Regions from separate parts of the Streptosporangium sp. NPDC023825 genome, predicted to be linked through region 2. Evidence: riboswitches for the same ligand, from Rfam matches in the RefSeq annotation. Region 2 holds a riboswitch; the other holds the start of a gene.

Region 1 (11,403 bases), on a different contig from region 2:
GCCGACGCCGCGGGCGCGGTACGGGCCCTTCGGGCCTACGTCTTCGGCGCGGTGGCGGTGGAGGTGCAGCAGTCGGGCTGGGCCGAGCCCTCGGGCGACGAGGACGAGCCCTGGCGTCCCCCGTCCAGGGGAGGCGGCAGCCCGGAGGCGGACACCGACTTCGAGCACGGGCTGGACGCGCTCCTGGCCGGCCTGGGCGCCCGGTGAGCGCATCGGACCCGGCAGGGGACGGTCAGGGGTTTGGAAACCCGCGTCGGCGCACGTCAGCAACTTGTAACCGATCGTTTACCTGCTCGGCGGCGTGTCGCACTTGGTCGAATATCCTTATATGAGGCATGCTGTGTTATAGGTCACATCCCCTGATAAAGCCCTGACGGACTGACCCCTTACCAGTTCTCAAACAGTCCTAACGGGCTATGTCGCCAAGGTGCGATCGATCGCACACTTGATCTGCTTGATGTGCGGCTCCCGTTCTGTTAGGGACCGCATGGCCATATATCAACATTCAGATGCTCGTCCCCGTCATACGTGGGAACGGAGACCCATCGGTGACGGTGCCGCCGGATGTCCGATGCCCACCCGTGCCCGGTGTGACCCGGGCGAGCCGACACGAGAGATCCGGAGGCACGCCGATGTGCCCGCACGAGCCGTCCTGTCCGTCCGCCGACGCGCTGGACCGCGAAGCCGCCCGCACCATGGCGGCCCACCCCGAGCAGGGCTGGAGCCTGCTCTGCAACGGTGTGGTGCTGTTCGACGACACCGGCGAGCTTCTTCCCGACGGTGCCGTCATCGAGCCGCACCGGCCACTGGCCGGCGTCGTCTGAGGCCCGTCACACCCGGCCGGTCACGCTGAGCGGGTCCACCGAGCCCGGCCGCATCCTCGTGTCGAGCCACTCGGCGGCCACCTCGCCCACCCTGGCGGGATTCCTCCCGAGGTCGTGACCCTCTCCCGGCAGCACCACCAGGCGCGCGGCGTCCGCCGCCTCGGGCACGCCGAACGGGTCACGGTCTCCGTTCACCACCAGCACGTCCACACCCGCCGCGCGCAGCTCCCCGGCGCGTGACCGCTCCGGCCTCCCCGGCGGGTGCAGCGGGAACGCCAGCGCGACGACCGCGACGGCCCCGACCCGGTCGGCCGTACGGCACGCGACCCTGGCCCCGTTGCTCCGCCCGCCCTGCGCCAGCGGCAGCCCCGGGTAGCGCCCGCGCAGCGCGGTCACCAGCGTCTCCCACGCCTCGTCCTGCTTGACCGCCGACCCCGGCGCGCGGGCTCCGCGCATCCGGAACGGCTGGAGCACCCGCGCGACCGTCGCGCCGATCGCCAGCGCGGCGTCCCGCACGGCCAGCAGGTCGGGGGCGTCCACTCCCCCGGCCGAGCCGTGGGTGAGCACCAGCAGGAAACGCGGGGCGGCCACCTCGTCGATCTCCACCAGCGCAGGGCCGTGCGGGGTCGTGATCTCCATGGGCGGGACCGCGTGCGCGGGGAACCCGGATCCCGGCGTGGACGCGCCGGCGGGAGGGGTGGACTCGGAGGTGGACACGGATCTCCTCCTATTGACTGATGCCCGGCGGCCGGCTTGAAGGAACAATCGAAGCGTGCAGGACTATCAAGATATCCGCCAGGACATGCATGCCACCGTCGAGGCCCGGCGCGACCTCGGCCCCGAGTACGAGGCCGCCCTCATCGAGTCGTTCGTGTCACGCCTCGACGCGACCATCGCCCACCGGGTGCGCGCCGAGATGCACGCCGCCGGGGCGCCGAAGGCCAAGTCGGCCAAGTCGCGCAAGAGCTCGAACGGCTCGATCCCGATCGCCCTCGGTTCGATGGGCATCGGGATCCCGCTGACCGCCGTCGCGGCGCAGACCTCCGGCACCGCCGGGCTGCTGCTGGCCTGGGGCGGGATCGTGGCGATCAACTTCGCCCACGCCCTGAGCCGCTGGCGGGAGCGCGACTGACACCCGCCGGGGTCCCGCCCGGCCCCTCCTTTCCGGCTTCCCGCCCTGGCTCCCCGCCTCGGGCCGTCTCGGGCGGCCCGGAATCCGCGCGGCCGGACCGCCGGGAAGGCCGGTGCCCGTGCAAGGTCTCCCACGGGCCCGACGAGCACCGCGCTCTCGCACGGAACCGGCGCGCCGCGCGCCCCGGGCTCAGAGGTCCCGGCCGAGAGGTTCAGCGATCCCGGTCGAGGCCCGGAAGGCTCAGAGATCCCGGTCGAGGCGGAGGCGGACCTCACCGGCGAGATCCTCGTCCGCGCTGTCCAGGCCGTAGCGCCACACGCGCTCGGCGTCCTCGTCGCGCCCCCTGAGCGGGAGCGTGCGGGCCAGGAGCTCGATGGCCAGCGCGCCGGTCTCGACGTCGCCGCCCTCCTCGATCGCGGCGGAGAACTCCGCGCATGCCAGCTCCAGGTGAGCGATGCCGAGCATCACCCGCAGCCTCGGCACCTCGGCCGCGTCGGGCACGGCGAGCGCCTCCAGGAGCACCTGGGCGGCCTCCCCCGGCTCGCCCTCCTCCAGGAGTGCCTCCGCCAGCCGCTGGGCGGCACGAGGAGCGATCTCCGGGTCGGCGGTGGCCAGCGCGTCACGCAGCGACCTCTCGGCCTCCTCCTCGCCCGTGGCGAGCCTGGCGAGGGCCATGTGCGCCAGCGGGACGTAGGCGGGATGGCCGACGCCCAGCGCGGCCTGCCAGGCGGCACGGGCCTGGTCGGCCAGGCCCTCCCGCTCGAAGCTCCCCGCGAGCAGGCAGGCGGCCTGGGCGGCGAACTCCGGATGCCCGGTCGCCAGCGCGGTGCGCGCGGCCGTGCGGGAGCCCGCCACGTCCCCGCTCTCCTCCAGCACCACCGCGAGACCCACCGCCGCCTGGGCCCGGTCGGGCTCGTCGGGATCGGCGACCAGCTCGGCGAAGATCGCGGCGGCGCCGTCGAGGTCGCCCGCCTCGGCCAGTCTTCGCGCGGTGTCCAAGGGACGGGTGTCCACCTCAGGCATGCAGGATCCTTCCGGATACGGAGACGCCCCGAGCCTAACGACTCGGGGCGCCCTCCGTCCTGTCGCATTCCCCGCGAATATCGAGGGTCGCGCGGGCTTGCGGTCCCGGCGGGACCCGGCGGCGATCAGTCCTCGTACGCCTCCAGGGGAGGGCAGGAGCAGACCAGGTTGCGGTCGCCGTAGGCCTGGTCGATGCGGCGGACCGGCGACCAGTACTTGCCCTCGCGCACCGACGGCAGCGGGTAGGCCGCCTCGGTGCGGCTGTAGGGGTGGCCCCACTCGTCGGCGACGAGGCTGTCGGCCGTGTGCGGGGCGTTGCGCAGCGGGTTGTCGGTCTTGTCGTACGCCCCGGAGGCGACCTTCGCGATCTCCTCGCGGATCGCGATCATCGCCTCGCAGAACCGGTCGAGCTCGGCCAGGTCCTCGCTCTCGGTCGGCTCGATCATCAGCGTGCCGGCCACCGGGAAGGACATGGTCGGGGCGTGGAAGCCGTAGTCGATGAGGCGCTTGGCCACGTCGTCGACCGTCACCCCGGTCTCCTTGGTGATCTGGCGCAGGTCCACGATGCACTCGTGGGCGACGAGGCCGCCGCGGCCGGTGTACAGGACCGGGTAGTGGGGGCTGAGCCTGCGGGCCAGGTAGTTGGCCGACAGGATGGCCTGCTCGGTGGCCGCCTTCAGGCCGTCGGCGCCCATCATCCGGATGTAGGCCCAGGAGATGGGCAGGATGCCCGCGGAGCCGTACGGGGCCGCCGAGACCGGGCCCACCGCGGTGCCCTCGCGCAGCGGGTGGCCGGGCAGGTAGTCGGCCAGGTGGGCGCGGACCGCGACCGGGCCGACGCCGGGGCCGCCGCCGCCGTGCGGGATGCAGAAGGTCTTGTGCAGGTTCAGGTGGGAGACGTCCGCCCCGAACTCGCCGGGCCTGGCCAGGCCGACCAGCGCGTTGAGGTTGGCGCCGTCGACGTAGACCTGCCCGCCGGCCTCGTGCACCAGCTCGCAGATCCGGACGATCGTCTCCTCGTACACGCCGTGCGTGGACGGGTAGGTCACCATGATCGCGGCGAGCTGCTCGCGGTGCTTGTCGATCTTCGCGACGAGGTCGTCGACGTCCACGTTGCCCTGGTCGTCGCAGGCGACCACGGCCACCCGCATGCCCGCCATCACGGCGCTCGCGGCGTTGGTGCCGTGCGCGGAGGAGGGGATCAGGCAGACGTCGCGGCCCGCGTCGCCGCGCGCGGTGTGGTAGGCGCGGATCGCCAGGAGCCCGGCGAACTCGCCCTGGGAGCCGGCGTTCGGCTGGAGCGACACGGCGTCGTAGCCGGTGACCTCGGCCAGCCAGCGCTCCAGCTGCCCGATCAGCTCGACGTAACCCGCGGCCTGGTCCTCGGGCGCGTAGGGGTGCAGCCCGGCGAACTCCGGCCAGGTGATCGGCTCCATCTCGGTGGTCGCGTTGAGCTTCATGGTGCAGGAGCCCAGCGGGATCATCGACCGGTCGAGCGCGATGTCCTTGTCCTGGAGCCTGCGCAGGTAGCGCAGCATCGCCGTCTCGGAGCGGTGGCTGTGGAAGACCGGGTGGGTCAGGTAGTCGCTGACGCGCGCCAGCGAGGCGGGCAGCGCGTCGTGCGCGGCGGCGTCCAGGTCGGCCAGCACGGCGCCGCCGATCCCGAAGGCGGCCAGGACCTGCTCCAGGTGGAGGGGCTCGGTCCTCTCGTCGCAGGTGACGCCCACGTGGTCGGCGTCGACCAGGCGCAGGTTGACCCCGTTGTCGCGGGCCGCGGCGACGACCGCCTCGGCGCGGCCGGGAACCCTGGCGAGCACGGTGTCGAAGAAGGTGTCGTGCACGACCTCGACGCCGCCCTGGCGCAGGCCCTCGGCCAGCACGACGGCGTGCCGGTGGGTGCGACGGCCGATCCTGCGCAGGCCCTCGGGACCGTGGTAGACGGCGTACATGCCGGCGATCACGGCGAGCAGCACCTGCGCGGTGCAGATGTTGCTGGTGGCCTTCTCGCGGCGGATGTGCTGCTCGCGGGTCTGGAGCGCGAGCCGGTACGCGGGGCGCTGGTCGGCGTCCTGGGAGACGCCCACCAGGCGGCCCGGCAGCTGGCGCTGCAGGCCGTCACGGACCGCCATGTAGGCGGCGTGCGGGCCGCCGAAGCCGAGGGGGACGCCGAAGCGCTGGGAGGAGCCGACCGCGATGTCGGCGCCGAGCTCGCCGGGCGCGGCCAGGAGGGTGAGGGCCAGCAGGTCGGCGGCGGCGACCACCTGGGCGCCGCGCGCGTGGGCGGCGTCGGCGATGGCGCGGAAGTCGCGGACCCTGCCGCTGGCGCCGGGATACTGCACGAGCACCCCGAAGCACTCGGGAAGCTCCTCGGTGAAGTCGCTCTCGACCAGCTCGATGCCGAGCGGCTCGGCGCGGGTGCGCAGCACCGCCTTGGTCTGCGGCAGCGCGTCGGCGTCCACCACGAACACCTTCGAGGGGCTGCGGCCCGCGCGGCGGGCCAGGGTCATCGCCTCGGCGGCGGCGGTGGCCTCGTCCAGCAGGGAGGCCCCGGCGACGTCGAGGGCGGTGAGGTCGGAGACGACGGTCTGGAAGTTGATCAGGGCTTCCAGGCGGCCCTGGGAGATCTCCGGCTGGTAGGGCGTGTACGCGGTGTACCAGCCCGGGTTCTCCAGGAGGTTACGGCGGATGACGCCCGGGGTGATCGTGTCGTGGTACCCCAGGCCGATCATCGAGGTGAGCACGGTGTTGCGCCCGGCGAGGGCCCGGAGCTCGGCGAGGGTCTCGGACTCCCCTGCCGCCGGGGGCAGGCTCAGCCGCTCCGAGGAGCGGATCGCCTCGGGCACGGCCACCGCGACCAGGTCGGAGACGGAGGCGAATCCGACCGCCTCCAGCATGCGGGTCTGGCCGGCGTCGTCCGGCCCTATGTGGCGGGTCGCGAACGCGGGGGAGCCGAGTTCGCTGAGCGATGACAGGTCGGTCATTGGTGAAGCCTCCCGGGACGGGGTGGAGACCGGCGCTGGGCGCGGGCGTATGCCTGGTCTCCCCCTCTGTCATCACGACCGTCGTGCGGGTCGTGACCTGAGAGCTTCACCTGCCCCTTGTCGGGAGGCTTGCACCGTCGGTGAGTCGCGCCTGGCGAGCGCGCCTGCTTTCCAGAGTTGCCTCGTCCGTGCGGTACCGGGTGCCTGAGAGATTCCGGGGAGGTTGCTCCTTCGGCGCCCCGATCCTGGTCGGGGTCTCTCCCGCACAGGGTCAGTGGCAGGTCCGAGTTTACCCGGTTCGTCGTGCTCTGCGACGGCGGGCCAGCTCATCGGCCTGATGATCTCCTAAAGGGCCCTCGCTCGACTCCGCGCGTTCGCCGGGCAGATCCGCGAGGGAGCCCTCCACCTCCTGCCACACCCGTCCCAGAGCTATGCCGAAGACTCCCTGACCGCCCTGGAGGAGGTCGATGACCTCGTCGGGCGAGGTGCACTCGTAGACGCTCACCCCGTCGCTCATCAGGGTGATCCCGGCCAGGTCGTTGACGCCCCGGTCGCGCAGGTGCTGCACGGCGATGCGGATCTGCTGGAGGGAGACGCCGGTGTCGAGGAGGCGCTTGACGACCTTGAGGACCAGGATGTCGCGAAAGCCGTACAGCCGCTGGGAGCCGGAGCCGTGGGCGGCTCGCACGGTGGGCTCGACCAGGCCGGTGCGCGCCCAGTAGTCGAGTTGCCGGTAGGTGATGCCGGCCGCGGAACAGGCCGTGGGGCCCCGGTAACCGATGTCGGCGGGCACCTTCACCGGTTGCCCGTCGAACAGCAGACCCTCTTCACCCGCGCGCTGACGTGCCGACTGGCGCCGTTCCGGGTCATCCTGATCGGCGTTTCTACCCTCGCCGCTGCTGACCGCCACGCGGACCTCCGGCTTTCTCTCATCCCACGGCCTGATCTGGGGGTTTACGCACGACCGCGGGTTTCACTTGCACCGTAGGACTGGGGCCAAGTCCAGTCAACGACCCCACCCGGCGCGTCGTGAAGCGTAAATGCACCGAAATTCCTACCCCGCGCGGCCGAAGTCCTCGGGCGTGATCGTGTCAAGGAACTCCCTGAACTTCTCCACCTCGTCCTCCTGGTCGTCCGGGATGATCACCCCTGCCTCCCGGACCACGTCCTCACTCGCGAAGATACGTGCGCCGGTGCGAAGTGCCAAGGCGATCGAGTCCGAGGGGCGCGCGCTCACCTCGACCCCGTTGGAGAACACGAGATCGGCGAAGAAGATGCCGTCGCGCAGGGCGACGATGTTGACCGTGCTCAGCCGGACGCCGAGTCCTTCGAGCACGTCGCGGAACAGGTCATGCGTGAGCGGCCGGGGTGGTGGTTCCTCGGCCTGGGCCATGGCGATCGCCGTGGCCTCCGTCATGCCGATCCAGATAGGTAGGTAACGCTCCCCATGCGTCTCTTTCAGCAAGACGATCGGCTGGTTGGAGGGCATCTCAACTCGAACGCCCACGACCTCCATCTGCAACACGGGCTGCTCCGTCTTCGCTGGATTCCGACCGGTTTGTTCAACGTAACACTCGTGGGGGTACGAGTGCCTGGTCAGGTTCTCACCGGCCCAGGGCCCCACGAACGCCGGAACGCAGCAGAGAGGCGTGCAATTCCAGCAGCAGGCCGGAGATCTCCCTGGCCGTCTCGTCGGCCTGGTCGATGGCCCCGGGCCTGCGGCGGCGCAGGAGCGGGGCGACGGCCTGCTCCACCAGACCGGCCTCGCGCTCCGCGGCGGCCTTGACGGCTCGCAGATGGCGGGCCCGCAGGCCGAAGGCGGCCAGGGCTCCGACGCTGCGGGCCACGGCCAGCGCCTCGGCGTCGTAGTAGCGGGCCACGGCGGCCAGCAGGCCGTAGTCCTCCAGCTCGGCGAGGGTCTCCTCGTCGAGCTCGGCGGCGGCGAGCAGCTCCTCGCGGGTGAGCCGGAGCTCGGGGGGCGCGTCGCCGGGGACCGCGCGCGGCTTGGCGGCCGGACGCTCCTCGCGGTCGGCCGCCTCCAGATGATCCTTGATGACGCGCAGCGGCAGGTAGCGGTCACGCTGCTCGCTGAGGATGTAACGCAGCCGCTCGACGTCGGCGTAGGTGAACTTGCGGTAGCCGGAGGGACTGCGCTCCGGCTCGATCAGCCCCTCGCCCTCCAGGAAACGAATCTTGGAGATGCTGACGTCGGGGAACTCGCCCTGCAGCAGAGCGAGCACCTCCCCGATGCTCATGTGCGCACGAGCGGCCTGCGAGCTCATCATCCTCCAGCGGCGCCGCGGGTGAGGAAGACCAGGCGGAACTTGCCGATCTGCACCTCGTCCCCGCCGTACAGCGGGACCTCCTCGATGCGCTCGCGGTTCACGTACGTGCCGTTCAGGCTGCCGACGTCGCGGACGGTGAAGACCCCGCCGCCGCGCCGGTAGAACTCCACGTGGCGGCGCGAGACCGTGATGTCGTCGAGGAAGATGTCGCTCTCGGGGTGACGGCCCACGGTGGTGAGGTCGCTGTCGAGCAGGAACCGGCTGCCGGCGTTGGGGCCGCGCATCGCGACCAGCAGCGCGGTGCCCGGGGGCAACTGCTCGACGGCCTGCCGCTCGGCGAGAAGCGTCTCACCTGTCTCCGCCTCGTAGGCCTCGATCCCGGAGAGGGAGATCGTCGATGTGCTGTCTCCGGGGGTCTCGGCTTTGGTAAGCGGCGACCCGCATCGTGAACAGAAACGGGCATCCTCAGGATTGGCATGACCGCACTGCGTGCAGTAGACGCTCGGCATCGATCGGCTCGGCCTCCTACCGCGAAGACGCGGCAACGGTGCTCAGTGATGCGCGCCTCGCTTCTTCGCTTCTCAAGTGTTTTCTCGGACTGCGAATGCCGCAACATACAGTGATGAGGCGCGAAGGTCAAGGTTGACGCTGAACCGCGGGTACGGTCGGTGACAAAGTTACAGTGGGGCACTGTCCCCGGTCCATGGCGCCGCGCTGTCTTTGTGGCAACCGCTCGGCCCGCGGCCCCCGTCAGGGCGCCTTCCCGCGCCTGCGGCGCGACGGCCGGGGCCGGGTCCCGTCAGCCGCCCGCGGCCTCCTCCACCACCCTCGCCCAGTGCTCGATCAGGGTCTGCGCGGAGTCGACGTCGAACCCCTCGGCCCACAGGTGGGTGACCGCCTCCGCCGGGTCGGGCAGCACCAGGGTCCAGCTGCCGTCCTCGGCGACGACCCGCACCCCGTCCGTGGTGTCGATGCGGTAGTGCTCGGCGGCCTCGATGACCGAGCGCATCACCGCGCCCTTGGCCGCCCACGGGGTCGGCACGGTCCGGCGCAGCAGCTTGGCCTCGGGGATCCTGGCGTCGATCTGGCTGAGCGAGAGCCGGGTCCTGGCGACCAGGCCCAGCAGGCGCAGGAACACCGCCAGGCCGTCCACCGTGGGGCCGAACTCGGGCACGATGAAACCGCCTCGCCCGTCGGCCGCGAAGATCATCTCCGGCCCCCTGGCGGCGGCGGTGAGCGCGTCGATCGCGGTGGAGGTCCACTCGGCCTGGACGCCGTGGAACCTGCAGACCTGCTCGGCCACCCGGGTGGTGGTGACCGGCAGCGCCACCCTGCCGCCGCGCCGCTCGGCGGCGACCAGGTCGAGCACCACCAGCAGGGCGCGCTCCTCGCTGATCAGCTGGCCCATCTCGTCCACCAGCGCGACCCGCTCCCCCACCGGGTCGAAGCGCACCCCGAAGGCCGCCCTGGAGGAGCTGACGAGCTCCGACAGGCGCTGCAGGTCGCGGCGGCGCTCGGCGAGGGTCTCGGTGGGCGAGGCGTCGTCCAGCCGGTTGTTGACGGTCAGCACGTCCACCCCGACGCGGCCCAGCAGGCTGGGCAGCACCAGCGAGGAGGTGCCTCCGGCGCAGTCGACCACGACCTTCATGTCGGCGTCGCGCACCCCGCTGATGTCGACCAGGCGCAGCAGCTCGTGCGTGTAGTCCTCCACCGCCCGGGCGGGGAAGCTCAGCTCGGCGATCTCCCCGGGGAAGGCGCGGCGGAACTCCTGCCGGGAGAAGACCCGGTCCAGCTTGCGCTGGGCCGCCGGGGAAAGATCCGCGCCGTGCTCGTCCATGAAGACGATGTCGACGCTCTGCGGGTCTCCGGGGGTGGTGCGCAGCGCGATGCCGCCGACGGCGTTCTCCCTGGCGGTGTGGAAGCGGGCCACCGGGAGCGGGGACGCCTCCAGGTCGAGCACGTTGATCGCGCTGGCGTTCAGGGCGCTGATCACGGCCCGCTTCAGCGCCCGCGCGGCGCGGGAGGAGTCGCGGGAGGTGATGACCGAGGCGCCCTTCTTCAGGGTGGTGGCGTAGGCGCTGGCCAGCCGTACGCACAGCTCGGGGGTGATCTCGACGTTGACCAGCCCCGAGACTCCCCGGGGGCCGAACAGGTTGCGCTGGGCGCGCGGCTCCCAGATGACGCTGTTGTTGATCACCGCCCCGGCCTCGATGGTCTTGAACGGGTAGATCTTGACGCCGGAGGAGATGTACGCCTCGGCCTCGATGATGCACTCGTCGCCGACGACGGCGCCCTCCTCGACCCTGGCGCCGGTCATCAGGTCGGTGTTCTTGCCGATCACGCAGCCGCGCAGGTGGGCGCTGGGCCCGACGTAGACGTTGTCGTGGACGACCGCGCGGTGCAGGAAGGCCCCCTCCCTGACCACCGCGTTGCTGCCCAGCACGGTGTACTCGCGCAGCTCGGCGCCCGCCTCGATCTTGGCGTAGTCGCCGACGTAGAGGGGGCCCTTCAGGACGGCGTCGGCGTCGACCGAGGCCCCCTCGGCGACCCAGACGCCCGGCGAGACCTCGAAGGCGTCGATGTCGACCTTGACCCGGCCGGACAGGACGTCGGCCTGGGCCTTGAGGTAGCTCTCGTGGGTGCCGACGTCCTCCCAGTAGCCGTCGGCCACGTAGCCGTACAGCGGGGCGCCGCGCTCCAGCAGCCTGGGGAACACGTCGCCCGACCAGTCGACGGACTCCCCGGCCGCGATCTCGTCGAGGACCTCGGGCTCCATCACGTAGATGCCGGTGTTGGCGGTGTCGGAGAAGACCTGGCCCCAGGTCGGTTTCTCCAGGAAGCGCTCCACCCTGCCCTGGTCGTCGACGATGACGATGCCGAACTCCAGCGGGTTGGGGACGCGCTTGAGCCCGATCGTGACCATCGCGCCGTTCTCGCGGTGGAAACGGATCATGTCGGTCAGGTCGATGTCGGTCAGCGCGTCGCCGGAGATGACCAGGAAGCGGTCGTCGCGGAGCCGGTCGGCGGCGTTCTTCACGCTGCCCGCGGTGCCGAGCGGCGTGTCCTCGGTGGCGTAGTACAGGCTCATGCCGAGCTCGTCGCCGTCGCCGAAGTAGTTGCGGACCAGGGCGGCCAGGAACTGCACGGTGACCACCGTC
Region 2 (11,403 bases):
CCAGGGCGGTCGAGGCGGGCAACCTCAGCGTCAACTCCCATTCGAGCGTCCGTTACTGGACCCCGTTCGGCGGTTTCAAGCAGTCGGGCCTCGGCCGCGAGCTGGGCCCCGATGCCCTGTCAGCGTTCACCGAGATCAAGAACGTCTTCATTTCCGAGGAGTAGTAGCGATGCTGCGTTTGCAGGACCGGGTCGCCGTCATCACCGGCGCCGGAAGCGGGATCGGCCTGGCCACCGCGCGCCGGTTCGCCGAGGAGGGCGCCCGCGTCGTGTGCGTGGACCTGGACGAGACGACCGGTTCCAAGGTCGCCGACGAGGTCGGCGGGCTGTTCGTGCGGGCCGACGTGACCAGCGAGGACGACGTCGCCCGCGCGTTCCAGGCCGCGTTCGACACCTACGGCAGCGTGGACGTCGCGTTCAACAACGCGGGCATCTCGCCGCCGGACGACGACTCGATCCTGGAGACCGGCATCGACGCCTGGCGCCGGGTCCAGGAGGTCAACCTCACCTCGGTCTACCTGTGCTGCAAGCACGCCATCCCGTACATGCGGCGGCAGGGCAAGGGGTCGATCATCAACACGGCGTCGTTCGTGGCCGTGATGGGGTCGGCGACCAGCCAGATCTCCTACACCGCGTCCAAGGGCGGGGTGCTGGCCATGTCGCGCGAGCTGGGCGTGCAGTTCGCCCGGGAGGGCATCCGGGTGAACGCCCTGTGCCCGGGGCCGGTGAACACGCCGCTGCTGCAGGAGCTGTTCGCCAAGGACCCCGAGCGGGCGCAGCGCCGCCTGGTGCACATCCCGGTAGGCCGGTTCGCCGAGGCGTCGGAGATCGCCGCCGCGGTGGCGTTCCTCGCCTCGGACGACGCCAGCTTCATCACCGGCTCGGAGTTCCTCGTGGACGGCGGCATCTCCGGCGCGTACGTCACCCCGTTCTGACATCCGTCACCGGCGTCCCGGCACGCCTCACGCCGTACGTCACCCCGTTCTGACACCCGTCACCGGCGTCCCGGCACACCCGTGCTGCCCCGCGGCGTGAGCCGGGCCGTCTCGGTCTGGACGCCGGTGACGTGCTCGCCGGCGATCAGCGCCAGCAGGCTCCGCGCGGCCTGGGCCCCGGAGTGGGGGATGTCCCGGCCCAGAGCGGTCAGGGCCGGTCGCACCACCTGGGAGAGGGGCGAGTCGTCCCAGGCCACGAGGGACAGGTCCGCGGGCACCTCCAGCCGCATCTCCTGCGCGACCGAAAGCCCGGCGACGGCCATGATGTCGTTGTCGTAGACGATCGCCGTCGGCCGGTTCGCGCCGCTGACCAGCCGCCGCGTGGCCCGCGCGCCCTCCTCGCCGGTGTAGTCCGTGTGCACGACGGTGTGACCGGCCAGGCCGAGCCCGTCGCACGCGGCGGTGAAGGCCCGGTCACGCAGGACGGTGTGCACCAGCGCGGGCAGCCCGGCGACCCTGGCGATCCGGCGGTGGCCGAGGGCGGCGAGATACTCCACCGTCTCCCGCATGGCCGCGCCGTCGTCGGACCAGACGGCGGCGAGCGAGCCCGCCTCCGACGGATGGCCGATCACCACGGCCGGCAGGTCCAGCTCCCCGATCTCGGGGATGCGCGGGTCGTCGAAGTGCAGATCGACCAGGATGACGCCGTCGACGCGGCCCTCCCCCCACCACCTGCGGTAGACCTCCGCCTCCTGCGCGTGGCCGGTCACCGTCTGCAGGAGCAGGGCGTAGGAGCGGGCCGACAGCTCGCTCTCGATGCCGCTGATCAGCTCCATGAAGAACGGTTCCATCCCCAGGACCCGCGCCGGGCGGCACACGGTCAGGCCGACGGCGCGGGCCCGTGCCCCGTTGAGCGCGCGCGCCGCGCTGTTGGGCTGCCAGCCGATCTCCCTGGCGATGGCCTTGATGGTGTTCCTTCTCGCCTCCGACACGCCCGGCCGGTCGTTCAGCGCGTAGGAGACCGCGACCTTGGACACCCCCGCGCGACGAGCGATGTCGGCGATCGTCGGTCGCTTCACGAGACCCCCACCTGAACCGGTTATTCGACGTGTTTCCGCTGCGCACCCTACTATGCCCGTCTCGATCTCCGACGCTCCCCCCGGCGGCCCGTGACCCGCGGTGATCACTGGATCACGGCGGAACGCCCGCACACGGGGCGACAGCGGCAGCGGTGAGGCCGCCGCGTCCTCGGCGGCGGATTCGCTTAACCACTTAACCCCCGCCGCCCGCCGCGGTCCCGCCCGCTCCCCGGCGGCACCCGGCGGCACCCCGCCGCCACCGGACCCGTCGGGGCCGGTAACGTGCGGGAGGGCGCCGGGATGGGCACACGGTGCCGGGACCTCGGTGCAAGCGCGGCGAAACAGGAGATCATGTCCCGTCCCGTCATCGGCATCACCTGCTACGTCGAACCCGCGCGCTTCACCGTCTGGGAGACGACCACCGCGCTCCTGCCGTACGACTACGTCGACCACGTGGCCCGCGCGGGCGGGCAGCCGGTGATCCTGCCCCCGGCGGGCGACCCCGCGACCCTGGCAGGACGCCTGGACGGGCTGATCCTGGCCGGAGGCGGGGACGTCGGCCCGGAGCGGTACGGGCAGGAGCCGCACGAGCGGACCGGCCACGTCCGGCCGTTCCGCGACGACGCGGAGCTGGGGCTGGTCCGGGCGGCGCTGGAGCGGGGCCTGCCCTTCCTGGGCGTCTGCCGGGGCATGCAGGTCCTGAACGTCTCGCTGGGCGGCACCCTGCACCAGCACCTGCCCGACGTGGTCGGCCACCCGGGGCACGCCCCGGCTCCCGGCCGTTACGGCAGGATGCCGGTGTGGCTCGCCCCCGGCAGCCGGACCTCGAAGATCTTCGGGACCGAGACCGTGGACGTGGCCCACTACCACCACCAGGCCCTCGACCGGCTCGCCGCGGGCCTGAGCGTGACCGCCCACGCCGAGGACGGCACGATCGAGGCCGTGGAGGTGGACGACCACCCCTTCGCCGTCGCCGTCCAGTGGCACCCCGAGACCGACGACGAGTCGGCCCTGTTCGAGGCGCTGGTACGCCACGCCACCCCCTGACCGGCGCGGATCGGGGCGGCGCGGGGATTTCGCCCGGCCTGTTCGGGGCGGCGAGGGGATTTCGCTCGGCCGGTTCGGGCGGTTAGGCTGGCCGCTGACACCGATGAATCCCGTGCGGGAGAGCGTCCTGACACCCAGGCCAGGACCCCTGAAGGAGCAAGCCCTCCCCGCGAACCTCTCAAGGCAAAGGACCGTGCGGGTAGGTGCCCTCTGGAAAGCAGGTCCCACGGCCTCGCCGAAGGTGAAAGTCCGGTAAAACCCGGATGAAACTCTCAGGCACCGACGACAGAGGGGGAGGATGCTCTCATCTGTCCCTTGTCTGAGGTGCGCACATGTCCCGACCTACGCCGCTGCGCGGCGTGCACGAGTCCCTCGGCGCGACGCTGACCGACTTCGCGGGCTGGCTGATGCCGCTCCGCTACGGCAGCGAGTCGGCCGAGCACAACGCGGTCCGCCAGGCGGCCGGCCTGTTCGACCTCTCCCACATGGGCGAGATCTTCGTGACCGGGCCGCAGGCCGCCGAGGCCCTCGACCACGCGCTGGTCGGCCACCTGTCCGCGCTGGAGCCCGGCCGCGCCCGCTACACGATGATCGTCGACGCCGAGGGCGGCGTGCTGGACGACCTGATCGTCTACCGGCTCGCCCCCGCCGAGTTCATGGTCGTCGCCAACGCCTCCAACTACCCGCGGGTGGCCGCCGAGCTGACCGGCCGCGCCAAGGGCTTCGACGCCGCGGTGGACGACCGCTCCGAGCGGTACGCGCTGGTCGCGATCCAGGGCCCGCGCTCCGCGGAGATCCTGGGCACGCTCACCGACGCCGACCTCGACGGGCTCAAGTACTACGCCGGCCTGCCCGCCGTCGTCGCGGGCCGCGAGGCCCTCATCGCCCGTACCGGATACACCGGCGAGGACGGCTTCGAGCTGTTCGTCTCGGCCGAGGACGCGGAGCCGGTCTGGGCCGCCCTCACCGAGGCGGGCGCGCCGCACGGCCTGGTCCCCGCGGGCCTGTCCGCCCGCGACACCCTCCGTCTGGAGGCCGGGATGCCGCTGTACGGCAACGAGCTGTCGGCCGACCTGACCCCGTTCGACGCCGGGCTGGGCCGTGTGGTGAGGTTTGACAAGCCGGGCGACTTCGTCGGCCGGGCCGCCCTCGAATCACGCAAGGACGTCCCGCCGTCCCGCCGCCTGGTCGGTCTGATCGCGACCGGCCGCAGGGTGCCCCGGCACGGGTATCCGGTGGTGGTCGCAGGCGACGGCACGGTCGTCGGCGAGGTCACCAGCGGGGCGCCCTCCCAGTCACTGGGCAGGCCCATCGCCATGGCCTACGTGGACAACGGCCTGTCGTCGGGACTGGCCGTGGACATCAGGGGCAGCCACGAGCCGGTCGAGGTCGTCGCACTGCCTTTCTACAGGAGGAAAAAATGAGCAGCATTCCCGAGGAACTGCACTACACCAAGGAACACGAGTGGATCTCCGGCATCGATGACGGCCTGACCCTCACCGTCGGCATCACCGCCTACGCCGCCGAGGCGCTGGGCGACGTGGTCTTCGTGCAGATCCTCCCCGAGGTCGGTTCGACGATCGCCGCCGGCGACGCGGTCGGCGAGGTCGAGTCGACCAAGTCGGTGAGCGACATCTTCGCGCCGGTCTCCGGCGAGGTCGTCGAGGTCAACCAGACCGTCGTGGACGACCCCTCGCTGGTCAACGGCGACCCCTACGGCGACGGCTGGCTGTTCCGCGTACGCCTCGAGGGCTCCGCCGACGACCTGCTGTCGCCGGAGGAGTACGCCGCGCTCACCTCGGGTGAGTCCTAAGCCTCTCCCCCCTCGCGTCACGGCCACGCGCGTCCTTGGGCGCGCGTGGCCGTCCACGCTGGAAGGATTCAGATGACGATCAGCGTCTTCGATCTCTTCAAGATCGGAATCGGCCCGTCCAGCTCGCACACCGGCGGCCCGATGGCCGCCGCCCACAAGTTCGCCCGCGGCCTCCACCAGGACGGGCTCCTGGAGAAGACCGCCCGGGTGAGCGCCGTCCTGTACGGCTCGCTGGGCCTGACCGGCAAGGGTCACGGCAGCGACAAGGCCGTGCTGCTCGGCCTGTCCGGCGAGAAGCCCGAGCTGGTCGACGTCGACACGGTCGACGAGCGGCTCGCCGCCATGCGCGAGTCCGGCACCCTCTCCCTGTACGGCTCCCGCGAGATCCCCTTCGTCATCGGCGAGGACCTCGTCTTCGAACGCAAGATCTCGCTCCCCGGCCACCCCAACGGCATGCGCTTCACCGCGCTGTCCGAGTCCGGCGAGACGATCCGCGAGAAGGTCTACTACTCGGTGGGCGGCGGCTTCGTCGTCGACGAGAACGCCACCGGCGCCGACCGGATCAAACCCGACGACACCGTCCTGCCGTACCCCTTCACCACGGCCGCGGAGCTGCTCGCCCAGTGCGCGGAGACCGGGCTGTCGATCTCCGGGCTGATGCTGGAGAACGAGCGGGCGTTCGGCCGCACCGAGGCCGAGATCCGCGCCCAGCTGCTCGTCCTGTGGCAGGTCATGAGCGAGTGCGTGCGGCGCGGCATCGGCAAGGAGGGCGTGCTGCCAGGCGGCCTGAAGGTCCGCCGCCGCGCCCACCAGCTCCACCGGCAGCTGCGCAGCGAGTCGCCGGAGAAGGACTCGCTGCAGACGATGGACTGGGTCTCGCTGTTCGCCCTCGCGGTCAACGAGGAGAACGCCGCCGGAGGCCGCATCGTCACCGCGCCCACCAACGGCGCCGCGGGCATCATCCCGGCCGTGCTCACCTACTACGACCGCTTCACCAAGGACTCCGACGACGAGGGCGTGATCCGCTTCCTGCTGACCGCGGGGGCGATCGGCGTGCTGTTCAAGGAGAACGCCTCCATCTCCGGCGCCGAGGTCGGCTGCCAGGGCGAGGTCGGCTCGGCCTGCTCGATGGCCGCCGCCGGGCTCACCGAGGTGATGGGCGGCACCCCGGAGCAGGTCGAGAACGCCGCCGAGATCGGCATCGAGCACAACCTGGGGCTGACCTGCGACCCGATCGGCGGCCTGGTGCAGATCCCGTGCATCGAGCGCAACGCGGTCGCCTCCATCAAGGCCATCGCCGCCGCCAGGATCGCGATGCGCGGCGACGGCCGCCACTTCGTCTCGCTGGACAAGGCCATCAAGACGATGCGCGACACCGGCCGCGACATGCTCGACAAGTACAAGGAGACCAGCAGGGGAGGGCTCGCGGTCAACGTCATCGAGTGCTGACCGCAATCACTACCAAATTTCGCATCACGTGCAGGACCCCCCGATCCCACGCCTATGCTGGGTGGCCATGTGCGCGGGACTCGGGAGGTCGCGGTGGTAACGGGAACGCACCCGGCAAGCCGTTCCCGTCGCTCCCAGCGCCCCGAGAGACCCTCCCGCCCCCTGCGGGTGCTCCGCTTCCTCGGGTCGCACTGGCTCTTCATCACCGCCCTGCTGGCGGGCGGCGGCCTGCGGCTGCTCGCCATGCTCGGCTACCGGCCCGCCCTGTGGTTCTGGGCCGACTCCTTCGTCTACCTGAACGCGGGGCTCGCCCCCCGCCCCCTGGAGTCCCGCCCGGCGGGCTACGCGCTGTTCCTGTGGATCCTCAAGCCGCTGTCCAGCGTTCCCGCGGTGGTCGCGGTGCAGCACCTGCTCGGGCTGGCCGTGGCCGTCTGCGTCTACCTGCTGCTGCGCAGGCTGGGCGGGCTGCCGGGGTGGGGCGCGACGCTGGCCGCGCTGCCGGTGCTGCTGGACGCCTACCAGCTCCAGCTCGAACACCTCGTCATGGCGGACCTGCTCTTCCAGTTCCTGGCGGTGCTGGCGGTCACGCTGCTGCTGTGGCGGCGGCGCCCCGCGGTGTGGGTCGCGGCACTGGCCGGAGCGCTGCTGGCCGCGGCGACCGTCACCCGCACGATCGGGCTGCCGCTGATCGCCGTGGCGCTGGTCTGCATGCTGATCCGCCGGGCCGGATGGCGGGCCGTCGTCGCCGCGACGCTGGCCGCCGCGATCGGTCTGGGCTCGTACGCGGCCTGGTTCAGGACCGAGCACGGCAGCTTCGGGCTGACCAGGGGGAACGCCTTCCTCTGGGCGCGGACGATGACCTTCGCCGACTGCGCCAGGATCCACCCGGCCGGCCCCGAGGCGGCCCTGTGCCCCGTCGAGCCGCTCGGGCAGCGCCCGGCGCCGCCGGTCTACATCTGGGACGGCGACTCGCCGCTGAACAAGGTCAAGGGCAGCTGGGCGGAGCGCGACGCGCTCGCGGGCGCCTTCGCCACCCAGGCGATCATGGCCCAGCCGTTCGACTTCCTGCGGGCGGGCCTGGACGACGCGGCCCACATCTTCGACTGGACGCGGCGCGTCTACCCGGCTCCCGGGCCGCAGAGCGCCTACGTCTTCCCCGAGTCCGTGCGGCCCTTCTCCTCGGGGGTCGCCTCGCAGGGAAAGACCGCCGAGCAGCTGACCGTCGCCTACCAGGGCTCGTCGGGGGCGCCGGTGACGGTCGAGCCGTACGCGGGCTGGCTGCGCGGCTACCAGGAGTACGGCTTCGTGCGAGGCCCGTACCTCGCGGTGATCCTGCTGGTCGGCCTGGTCGGGGTGCTGATGCGGCTGCGGCGGCTCGGCGGCGCGGTGCTGCTGCCCTGGGCGGCGGGGACCATGCTGCTGGTCCTGCCGCCCTTCATCGCGGCCTTCGACCACCGCTACGTCATCCCCGCCCTCCCGCTGGTCTGCCTCGCCGCCGGACTGGCCTTCGGGGCCAGGCACGACAGGCACGAGGAGAACGCGCCCGGGCCGACGGCCGGGGAACCGGACGGGAAACCGCCGTACGAGGACCCGGACGACGAGGACCCGTCGTACCGCACGACGGCCGAACGGCCGGTGTACGCGAGCCCCGTCGGGGAATCGGGGTACGGGCCGGGCTCGTACGACGGGCAGGCGCACCGGGGCGGCGCGTACGGAGACACCGCGTACGGTGACACGACGGAGCCGCCGGCGTACGGCACGGCGGGCGAGCGAGCCGCGTACGGCGTCACCGGCGAGCGGCCGGTGTACGGCATGACGGGCGAATGGCCGGTGCTGGGAGGGGCGGGCGAGCGACCCGCGTACGGCGCGACGGGCGAGCGGCCGGTGTCCGGAGGGTCAGCGGCGGCGGACGTGCAGGCGAACCATCACGCCGAGTTCTACCTCCCCGAGCGCCCGTCGGACCTTCCCCACCGCGTCCCTGTTCAGCCGGGCCACGAGTTTGCCGACATCGGTCGCGGGCGCGCAGCCCACCCCGATGCGCAGCCGCTCGTGCCGTATGTACCTGACGCGGACGCGGGTGAGCCCTTCGACTTCTTTAAGGGCAACCCCGAGCATGGCGGTCCCCGTCCCGGACCGCCTGCCCCACCGTCCCCATCCCAGGGCGTGTAGCAGCCACCGCACCGCCAGGAGGGCCAGCGCCACCAGCAGCAGCGCCACCAGCCAGCCCAGCCACGGATGCGCGGCCAGCCAGCCGGGGAACCCCTTGCGCACGAGCCTGGCTCCGGGCGAGTGGCCGGGGATGTCACCGCGTCCCCGCAGGAAGGCGTAGAGCCCCGCGCACACCAGCACCGTCCCGGTGACGGCCAGACCGATCCGGTTGCCCAGGTAGGGCCTCATCACGCCTTCTTCCTGCGCAACCGTACGACGACGTCACCCGCGCACATCGCGCCCAGCCCGGACAGCCGGTCACCCACCGCCGCGCCCACCCGGCGCAGCACGGGCCCGGTCCGTTCGGCGTCGGTGAACACGGTGACCTCGACGACCCGCGACGTGAGCCGGACCCGGGCGCCGTTCACCTCGTCCACCGCCTCGGCGGCCTCCCGGAGCGTGCGGCGGAGCCCGGACCTGGTGATGCCGATCACCATGTGCGGGTCCCCCGACTCCAGCGGCACCAGCCGGGTCCGGCCCGGCAGCGCGGCGAGCGCGAGCATCACCAGGCCCGCCGCCATGGCGAGCGTCGACGCGGCGAACGTGGCCGGATCCGACCAGTTCCACGCGCCGGCCCCGTTGACGAGCCGCCGGTAGGGCACCCTCGCGACCGGCGACTCCATGAGCAGGCCCACCGTCACCGAGGCCGAGACCACCAGTACGGCGGACACCGTCAGGGCCGCGGGGACACCGGCGGGGCTCCTGCCCGGCCGCAGCAACCGCACCGACCTGCGCCGGACGTCCTGGAACTGCTCGGCCGCCGCCTTGCCTCCCGAGCCTCCGGCGGTGGTCCCCGCGCCGCCGGTGCCTCCCGAGCCCGCCAGGATGTCCTGGAGAGTAGTCGTCATTCGGTCATGTGTACGCGTTCGGGCAGGAGCGGGCCGGGGATCAACCGCCCACTTACGCGATCTTGAGGCCCTCCTGGCGGGAGCATTGACCACCCCTCCGACAACATGAATATCGCTCACATTCGTTGGGGCCGGGTTATCCTGCGAACATGGACGACCGCCAGCGCTACGACCGGGCCACAGCGCACCTGGATCCCCCCTTCGCCGTCCTCGACCTGCCCGCCCTGCGCGCCAACGCCGAGGGAATGGTCCGTCGGGCCGGGGGCAAGCCGATCAGGGTCGCCAGCAAGTCCGTCAGGTCCCGGGCCGTACTCGAACGCATCCTCGCCATGGACGGCTTCACCGGCATCATGGCCTTCACCCTCCCCGAGGCCCTCTGGCTCGTCTCCACCGGGATGCGGGACGTGCTGGTGGCGTACCCCACCGTCGACCGCGCCGCGCTCGCCGAGCTGGCCGCCGGCCCGGACGCGGCACGAGAGATCACGATCATGGTGGACCACGCCGAACACCTGGACCTCATCGAGTCCGCCGTCTCCGGCGTCCGCGACCGCCACGAGATCCGGCTCTGCCTGGACGTCGACGCGGGCTACCTCGCCTTCGGCGGCCGGTTCAGGGCGGGGGTCCGCCGCTCCCCCATCCGCGAGATCGGCCAGGCCGCCGACCTGGCCACCGAGATCGCGAAACGGCCCGGATTCCGGCTCGTGGGCCTGATGGCTTACGAGGCGCAGATCGCCGGAGTCGGCGACGACCCGCCGGGCAATCCCGTACTGACCCGGGCCGTCCGCCTGATGCAGGCCCGGTCCCGGCGCGAGCTGATCACGCGCAGGGGCCGGATCGTCCAGGCCGTCCGCCAGATCGCCGACCTGGAGTTCGTCAACGGCGGCGGCACCGGCAGCATCGAGAAGACCGCCAAGGAGAGGGCCGTCACCGAGATCGCCGCCGGATCCGGCTTCTTCCACCCCCGCCTGTTCGACTTCTACCGGGGATTCACCGGCCGGCCCGCCGCCCTGTTCGCCCTGCCCGTCGTACGCCGCCCCGCCCCCGGCGTCGTCACCGTCCTCGGCGGCGGCTACCCCGCCTCCGGCGCCCCCGGCGACAACCGCCTGCCCCAGCCCTACCTGCCGTGCGGGCTGCGCTACGACGCCGACGAGGGCGCCGGAGAGGTGCAGACCCCCCTCATCGGGCAGGCCGCCGAGGACCTGCGCGCCGGCGACCGGGTCTGGTTCCGGCACGCCAAGGCGGGTGAGCTCTGCGAGCGCTTCGCGAGCCTGCACCTGATCGACGGGGACGAGGTCGTGGACGAGGTTCCCACCTACCGGGGCGAGGGCCGCACCTTCCTCTGACCTCTCGCCCCTGTCTCCTCCCCCGGATCCGTGGCCGGGATCGGCTGGAACTCCGGCAGAGCGGCGTCCCCTCCGAACCCGGCGGCGTCCCCTTCGAACCCGGCACCGTCCGGAACACGGGAGCGGACCCCGGCACGAGGAACGGGCACCCGCCGCTCCGGCGGGTGCCCGTTCCTCGTGCCTGTCACATCTCGGCCTCTCCCCGGGCACCACGGCCCCCGGTGCTCCGCGCCCGGAGAGACCGTGCCCGCGAGGAACCTCCGGGGGATCTCAGAAGCCCAGGTCGAGCTCTTCCCACCTGCTGCACCTGTGGGTCGACCAGCTCCGGTACTTGACCTGGCAGGTCTTGACCCGCACCTCGCTGACGTCGTGCGCCGTGACACGGAAGCGCTTGGTGTCGTCGTAGCTGCACAGCCTGTCGCGCTTGGCGACGTCCCAGTCCTCGTCGCCGGACGAGACGACCTGGACCTCGACGTAGGCGCAGCGACCGCCCTGGCGGAAGGTACGCCTGTCACCGTCGTACAGCTCGCCCCGCAGCCTGAACGTGTTGTCGTCCTCCTCGTCGCCCCTGACCGAGTACCTGGCCTCCAGCGTGGCCAGGCCGTTCCTGGACTCCTGCTCGAAGCTGTCGTCGACGTCACGCGACGAGGACGACGAGGACACAGCGGACGCGGACGAGGCG

Evidence for each region. Region 2 has a riboswitch for glycine ahead of gcvT (glycine cleavage system aminomethyltransferase GcvT). Riboswitches for the same ligand answer to the same signal wherever they lie in the genome.
Region 1: linked by a shared signal. The riboswitch ahead of gcvP (aminomethyl-transferring glycine dehydrogenase) and the one ahead of gcvT (glycine cleavage system aminomethyltransferase GcvT) in region 2 are both predicted to bind glycine.

The regions. Positions count from the first base shown of each region.
Region 1 covers NZ_JBFAAE010000070.1:31,252-42,654, reverse strand. The annotation lists gene AB0G15_RS37470 (TetR/AcrR family transcriptional regulator C-terminal domain-containing protein) at 1-207, shown strand, start outside; gene AB0G15_RS37465 (DUF5999 family protein) at 633-824, shown strand; gene AB0G15_RS37460 (alpha/beta family hydrolase) at 831-1,463, opposite strand; gene AB0G15_RS37455 (hypothetical protein) at 1,597-1,956, shown strand; gene AB0G15_RS37450 (hypothetical protein) at 2,197-2,979, opposite strand; gene gcvP (aminomethyl-transferring glycine dehydrogenase) at 3,105-5,960, opposite strand; glycine riboswitch at 6,142-6,234, opposite strand; gene AB0G15_RS37440 (MerR family transcriptional regulator) at 6,250-6,780, opposite strand; gene AB0G15_RS37435 (bifunctional nuclease family protein) at 7,015-7,485, opposite strand; gene AB0G15_RS37430 (MerR family transcriptional regulator) at 7,565-8,242, opposite strand; gene AB0G15_RS37425 (FHA domain-containing protein) at 8,242-8,754, opposite strand; gene AB0G15_RS37420 (mannose-1-phosphate guanyltransferase) at 9,045-11,403, opposite strand, start outside.
Region 2 covers NZ_JBFAAE010000018.1:111,574-122,976, forward strand. The annotation lists gene AB0G15_RS18390 (aldehyde dehydrogenase family protein) at 1-164, shown strand, start outside; gene AB0G15_RS18395 (3-oxoacyl-ACP reductase) at 170-934, shown strand; gene AB0G15_RS18400 (LacI family DNA-binding transcriptional regulator) at 994-2,013, opposite strand; gene AB0G15_RS18405 (gamma-glutamyl-gamma-aminobutyrate hydrolase family protein) at 2,365-3,060, shown strand; glycine riboswitch at 3,166-3,264, shown strand; glycine riboswitch at 3,265-3,359, shown strand; gene gcvT (glycine cleavage system aminomethyltransferase GcvT) at 3,393-4,484, shown strand; gene gcvH (glycine cleavage system protein GcvH) at 4,481-4,873, shown strand; gene AB0G15_RS18420 (L-serine ammonia-lyase) at 4,946-6,322, shown strand; gene AB0G15_RS18425 (hypothetical protein) at 6,416-8,491, shown strand; gene AB0G15_RS18430 (DUF6286 domain-containing protein) at 8,719-9,378, opposite strand; gene AB0G15_RS18435 (amino acid deaminase/aldolase) at 9,528-10,721, shown strand; gene AB0G15_RS18440 (hypothetical protein) at 10,992-11,403, opposite strand, start outside.